DNA from 3 places in the Streptomyces sp. NPDC006174 genome. Region 1 is predicted to be linked to each of the others. Evidence: riboswitches for the same ligand, from Rfam matches in the RefSeq annotation. Region 1 holds a riboswitch; each other region holds the start of a gene.
The links. A riboswitch is a leader RNA that binds a small molecule or an ion and turns the genes downstream of it on or off. The one in region 1 is predicted to bind cobalamin.
Positions count from the first base shown of each region.

Region 2: linked by a shared signal. The riboswitch ahead of ABZ267_RS14940 (cobalamin biosynthesis protein) and the one ahead of ABZ267_RS09415 (ABC transporter substrate-binding protein) in region 1 are both predicted to bind cobalamin.
Region 3: linked by a shared signal. The riboswitch ahead of metE (5-methyltetrahydropteroyltriglutamate--homocysteine S-methyltransferase) and the one ahead of ABZ267_RS09415 (ABC transporter substrate-binding protein) in region 1 are both predicted to bind cobalamin.

Region 1 is NZ_JBEXTJ010000003.1:416,343-418,506, forward strand. It holds gene ABZ267_RS09410 (iron chelate uptake ABC transporter family permease subunit) at 1-85, opposite strand, end outside; partial or broken gene ABZ267_RS09415 (ABC transporter substrate-binding protein) at 115-942, opposite strand; cobalamin riboswitch at 1,003-1,188, opposite strand; gene ABZ267_RS09420 (beta-ketoacyl-[acyl-carrier-protein] synthase family protein) at 1,293-2,164, opposite strand, start outside.
Region 2 is NZ_JBEXTJ010000006.1:55,439-57,602, forward strand. It holds gene ABZ267_RS14930 (inorganic phosphate transporter) at 1-493, shown strand, start outside; gene ABZ267_RS14935 (hypothetical protein) at 506-745, shown strand; cobalamin riboswitch at 893-1,026, shown strand; gene ABZ267_RS14940 (cobalamin biosynthesis protein) at 1,152-2,132, shown strand; gene ABZ267_RS14945 (cobyric acid synthase) at 2,129-2,164, shown strand, end outside.
Region 3 is NZ_JBEXTJ010000008.1:337,149-339,312, forward strand. It holds gene ABZ267_RS20845 (VOC family protein) at 1-44, opposite strand, end outside; gene ABZ267_RS20850 (hypothetical protein) at 220-417, opposite strand; cobalamin riboswitch at 671-887, shown strand; gene metE (5-methyltetrahydropteroyltriglutamate--homocysteine S-methyltransferase) at 1,049-2,164, shown strand, end outside.

The DNA of each region.
Region 1 (2,164 bases):
CGACCCGCCGTACGTCAGTGGGCCGCTCCACCGTCAGGCTGTCGCTCACACCGCGAGCCTTCACCGTCGGATTCCCGCCGCTCACCCCGCGAGTCCGAAGTCGCGCAGCCCGGCGGCGACGGTCTCCCAGCTGATCTGGGGCCATTCGTCGTGGGTGTCGTCGAAGACGTTCTTCGCGCCGAGTTCCTTGGTGATGACACCGGGCGCGCCGCAGCAGCCGGCGAGGTAGGGAGCCTTGGAGTCGGAGAACCAGTAGAGGAGCGAGGTCTTCGAGGCGTCGATGCCGTCGGTGGCCTTCGCCGCCCGGGCCCGGAGCTTCTTCACCAGGGCGTCGTCGCGCTCGGGGACGCCGAACACCTGGGACAGTTCGCGGACTTCGGTGTAGACGCTGTCCATGGTGAGCGGTGCGGTACGGGCTCCGTCACCGCCGCCGCTGTTGTCCTTGCCGGTGCAGTCGGCAGGCGAGACGTAGGCGGGGACGCCGAGCTTCTCGAACTGTTCGCGCGGTGCGACGCCGCCCTTGGCGAGCGTGGAGGCGAAGGAGGCGGAGAGGAAGTCGGGCTCCTTGTCGAGGACCCTCTCCGAGGAGGGCCGGTTCTCCGAGATGCGCTCGACGCTCCTGTTGGCCTTCTCCAGGCCCTTCATCACCGGGTCGCTCCAGGTCGCGGTGCCCGCGAGCCGGTCGGCGAGGCCGAGCGAGAGGAGGATCTCCGTCGATTCCTGGTCGACCGGGACGGCCCGCTGAGGCGGCGCCTTCACGGTGATAGTGCGCCCGCAGTTCTTGAGGGTGAGCGGGAAGCCGTCGGCCTTGGCGCCGCCACCGCGGCCGCCGTCGTCGGCGGAGAAGGTGGTTCCGCTTCCGCCGCAGGCGGTGAGGAGGACGACGCCGGCCGCGAGGAGGACGGCGGTGCGTATCGGTGCGGGGGTGGCCTTGGACAGCACGGAGGACCTAGGTGTCTCCGGGCCCAGCCGCGGAGCCCGTCGTACGGTCCCGTGCCCCGGGTGCGGAGCGCGGGTGCCAGCAGGTCTTCGGACTCGGGTTCGTCCGGACGGAACGCCTTCCCGGAGAGCATGCGCTCCAGTGGCCGTGGCCCCGCCCGTCCCCCTCACCGCTGCGCGTCAGTTCCGGTCTCGCACCGGATTCCCTGACCCCGTCGCTGGGGTTCGACTGGCCCCGGCAAGCTATCACGGGTCTTCGTGCAGCTCAGAGCCGGTGCGGGACCGCTTCTTCGGTCGGGCCGGTGCGGCGCGGGATCGTCCCGCCGCACCGGCCCGGCAGCCGGCGGAGCGGCTTATGGAGCCTGGAGCGCGATCACCGCGTTCTGTCCGCCGAATCCGAAGGAGTGGCTGACGGCCCGTCGTACGGGCATCTCACGCGGGACCTTGGTGACGCAGTCGATGGCGAAGCCAGGATCCGGGGCGTCCAGGTTGGCGATCGGCGGGACGATGCCGTGCTGGAGTGTCAGGACGGTCAGTCCCGCCTCGATGGCTCCGGCCGCGCCCATGCAGTGGCCCAGTACGCCCTTGGGAGCGGTGACGGGCGGCCGGTGCGGGTAGGCCCTGCCGATGAGAGCGGCTTCCGTCGCGTCGTTCAGTGGAGTCGAGGTGCCGTGCGCGTTGACGTGGTCGACGTCCTCGGCGCGCCAGCCCGCGTCGGCCAGCGCCGTGTCGACGGCGGCCTCGGCGACCGCACCGGAAGGATGCGGAGAGGTCGGGTGGTGGGCGTCGGTCGTGGCGCCGGTGCCGGCGAGCAGCGCTCGGGGGGCCGCTCCTCTGGCACGGGCGTCCTCGGCCCGTTCCAGGACCATGATCGCGGCGCCTTCGCCCATGACGAGCCCGGCCCGGTCGGCGGCGAAGGGGCGGCAGAGGCGGGCGGGGTCCCCGTCCTCGTGCCGCAGCGCCGCCGCGCCCGAGCGGGCGAAGCCGGTCATGGCGACCGGGAAGACGATCGACTCGGTGGCTCCGGCGATCGCGATGTCGCACTGGCCGAGCGCCAGCATGTCGCGGGCCACGGAGAGTGCGGTCACACCGGAGGAGCAGGCCGTGCACGGGGCCAGGCTGGGGCCGGTGGCCTTCATCTGAATGGCGATCTCGGCCGCGGGCATGCTCGGGATGGTGAGCAGGATGCCCGACGGCGAGGTGGCCTCGGGGCCACGCCGCTCCA
Region 2 (2,164 bases), on a different contig from region 1:
CTTCGCCGCCCAGACCAGCGCGGCGACCGTCATCCTGGCCTCCTCGCACCTCGGCTTCTCGCTCTCCACCACCCAGTCCTGCTCGGGTGCCGTGATGGGCGCGGGCCTCGGCCGCAAGGGCGGCGTGGTCCGCTGGTCCACCGCCACCCGGATGTTCGTCGCCTGGGGCCTCACGCTCCCGGCCGCGGGTCTGGTCGGCGCGGGCGCCGAGTTCCTCACCAAGCAGGGCCCCTGGGGCATCGCCGTCACGGCGGTCATCCTGATCGGCGGCTCCTTCGCCATCTGGCTGGCCTCGCGCCGCCAGCCGGTCGACCACACCAACGTCAACGACACCGACGACGCGACGGCGGACGAGCCGCAGGGCATCGTCACCACCGCCATGGCCGCGGTCGCTCCGCCGCCCACCGCCGGCGCGGTCTCCGAGCTCTCGACCACCATCCCGGCCCCGGCCGCGGCACCCGACGACACGCCCCGCCCCGCGGCCACGGTGTAAGGACAGATCCGTATGAAAATCGACTGGGCAGCTCTCGCCTCCGTCTTCGGTGTCAGTCTCGTGGTCACCGTCGCACTGGTCGGCCTCTTCACCCTGGGCATCGTCGCCCTCTCCAAGCTGTCGGCCCCGGCCGGCGGTGCCACCGGCGGCGCCACCGGCGGTACGGCCGCGCTGGCGCGCACCGGCGCGTACGCCTGCTTCGCGGCGTGCGTGGCGGCGGTCGCGTACGGGATCTATCTGATCGTCGCCTGACCGCACCGACACGTTCCTTCGGGCCGGACACACCACCGTGTGTCCGGCCCGATGTGCGTCTGCGCACACCGGGGCTCCGCAGGTCAACAGCAAGTTGACGGCCGTTCTCGCAGCGTGGTGGACTGCCGGAGCCATTTACGGCGACAGAAGAGGAAGCCGGTGCGAATCCGGCGCGGTCCCGCCACTGTCACCGGGGAGCACTCCCCCACACCGGATGTCACGGCCCTCGCGACGAGGGCTGGAAGGCCGGGGGAAGCGCGGATCCGGAAGCCAGGAGACTCTTGTCGCCGGTCACGTCGAACCAGGGCGCGGACCCTGAGTGAGGACATAAGCCATGCCCGGCCGCCGTGCGCCGCATCCTGTACCTCTTCGTGCCGGAACGCCTCTGCCCACGGCGGGCTGAACCGTGCGTGTCGATCGCGTCTTCGCGTACGGCGCCACCGCCGGGCTGATCGCCGACGCGGCTCTCGGCGATCCGCGCCGCAGGCATCCTGTCGCCGGGTTCGGCCGGGCCGCCGCGCGGGTGGAGTCCCTGCTGTGGCGTGACGACCGGGGCCGGGGCGCGCTGCACACGCTGCTCTGCGCCGGAGGCGCCGTAGGAGCCGCCGCGCTGGCCGCCCGTGCCGTACGGAACCGTCCCGCGCTCGCCGTCGCGCTGACGGCCGCCACCACCTGGTCGGTCGTCGGCGGCACGTCGCTGGGCCGGGAGGCCCGGGCCATCGGCGGTGCGCTGGCCGCCGGTGACCTGGAGGTGGCCCGGGAGCGGCTGCCGCACCTGTGCGGGCGCGATCCGCAGGCCCTGGACGGGCCCCAGATCGCCCGCGCCGTCGTGGAGTCGGTCGCGGAGAACACCTCGGACGCCGTCGTCGGCGCGCTGGTGTGGGGCGCGATCGGCGGGGTTCCGGGGCTCGTCGGCTTCCGGGCCGTGAACACGCTGGACGCGATGGTCGGTCACAAGTCGCCTCGTCACCGCCGTTACGGCTGGGCCTCGGCCCGCCTGGACGACGTGGCGGGATGGCCCGGCGCCCGGCTGACGGCCGCGCTGGCCGTGGTGGCCGGCGGGCGCCCTTCGGAGGCCGTACGCGCCTGGAAGGCGGACGCGGGGCGCCATCCGAGCCCGAACGCGGGACCGGTGGAGGCCGCGTTCGCGGGAGCGCTCGGCGTACGGCTCGGCGGGACGCTGGCGTACGCCGGGCGCGTCGAGCACCGGCCGGTGCTGAACGGTGCGTCGGGCCAGGAGGTCCGCAGCGCCGACATCGAACGCGCGGTGCGGCTGTCGCGGCGGGTGAGTGTGCTGGCCCTCGGCGTGTGCGTGGTGGGCCGGACGGTCGTGGGGCGCGTGGTCGCGGGACGGTCGTCGACAGGACAGGGGCGGGGACGGGCATGAGCGGTGGGCTGCTGGTCGCGGGGACGACCTCC
Region 3 (2,164 bases), on a different contig from region 1:
GCGTCGATGACGAGGGCGTTGATCTGTACGCGTACATCAGCCATGCCCCGATTCTCCCTCCGGCGGCGGACGGCCGACAACCGCCGACCGGCCCTCAGCTGTCGGGCCCCGGCCCGCGAGCGGGGGCCCGGACCGGTGAGCGGGTCACGTGACACAGGGCCGCGGGTCGCGTCGAGGCGCGGCGGCCGCCCGCGCCTCGTCGTCGGACCCGGTCGGAGGTCAGCTGCGGGACTCGTGCGCCCGGATCACGCCGAGCCCATGACCGAGGCTCGGGCACTCGGCGGTCAGGTCGTTGCCCCGCACCAGATAGTTGTGCACGCGCCCGTCGGTGGGCCGTTCGACGGCCCGGTACAGGGTGCCGTTCACCGTGATCGTCCAGTCGTCGCCGTCCTGGGCCCACCCGACTGTCTTCTTCATATGGCGCTTCCCTCACTCGTCGCCGCCGCGGGTCGGCGGCTGGGTATTGGCAAGAAGAACGGCCTGTGACGCTCTGTGGTTCCGGTTCGCCTACGCCATTCGGTTACATCTGCGTCACCATGCCCGCACGATCTGACCAGAAGTCAGCGAACCGGCGAAGAGGAGCCGAACCCGCCACCACTCGTTCGGAGTCCGTGTCTCATATCGCCGTCCGAAGAGTGAACAACGGTGTGCGCCCGGCGGCCATCCGCTTAGGGTGGCCGGTGCAGCTGGTTCGCCCTGTCCGCCAGACAGGGTGTCGTAAGAGGGAACCCGGTGGGAATCCGGGACTGCCCCGCAGCGGTGAGTGGGAACGACCGCCGTCATACGCACTGGGCCCGGCCGGGTCTGGGAAGCGACGGCCAGTAGGTGTCTGCCTCCGGCAGACGTGCCCGCGAGTCCGAAGACCTGCCCGTTGCCCGCACGCGACCGTTCGCGTGCGGAGTTCCCGGTGACCTCGTGGGCGGGTCGGCGTAACCGTCAGGCGGACGGACACGGGCAACGTGTCGTGCTTCCGCCCGATTTCGTCACCCCTTCGCGTCCGCGTTCCGTCCCGGGAACAGCTGGAGACATGCTCGCGAAGGAGAGTCACGTGACAGCGAAGCCCGCAGCCGCGGCAGCACGGGCCACCGTGTACGGCTACCCCCGCCAGGGTCGGAACCGTGAACTGAAGAAGGCCATCGAGGGCTACTGGAAGGGCCGCGTCGACGCGGACACTCTCCGGCGGACCGCCGCCGAACTGCGCAGGGGAACCTGGCAGCGGCTCGCCGAGGCCGGAGTCCACGAGGTGCCGACCGGTGATTTCTCGCACTACGACCACGTCCTGGACACCAGCGTCATGGTCGGCGCTGTCCCCGCGCGGCACCGCGAGGCGGTCCAGGCGGACGCCCTCGACGGCTACTTCGCCATGGCCCGCGGCACGCAGGACGTGGCGCCGCTGGAGATGACCAAGTGGTTCGACACCAACTACCACTACCTGGTACCCGAGTTGCGCCCGGACACGGTGTTCACCGCCGACTCCGCCAAGCAGGTCGCCGAGTTCAAGGAGGCCCTCGCGCTCGGCCACACCCCGCGCCCGGTCCTCGTCGGACCCGTCACCTACCTCCTGCTCGCCAAGGCGGCCCCCGGTGTCGCCGCCGACTTCGAGCCGCTGACCCTCCTGGACCGGCTGCTTCCCGTGTACGCCGAAGTCCTCGCCGACCTCCGGGCCGCCGGCGCCGAGTGGGTCCAGCTGGACGAGCCCGCGCTCGTCCAGGACCGCACCCCGGCCGAGCTGAACGCCGCCGCCCGCACCTACCGCGAGCTCGGTGGTCTCACCGACCGTTCCAAGCTGCTGGTCGCCTCCTACTTCGGACGGCTCGGCGAAGCGCTGCCGGTGCTCGCCAAGTCGCCGGTGGAGGGGCTCGCGCTGGACTTCACCGAGTCCGGCGCCGCGAACCTCGCCGACCTCGCGGCGGCCGGCGGACTGCCCGGCAAGCGCCTGGTCGCGGGCGTCGTCAACGGCCGCAACATCTGGATCAACGACTACGAGAAGTCGCTCGCCACCCTCGGCACGCTCCTCGGCCTCGCGGACCACGTCGACGTCTCCGCCTCCTCCTCCCTCCTCCACGTCCCGCTGGACGCCCGGGCCGAGCAGGACATCGACCCGGAGATCGCCCGCTGGCTCGCTTTCGCCCGGCAGAAGACCCAGGAGATCGCCGTCCTGGCG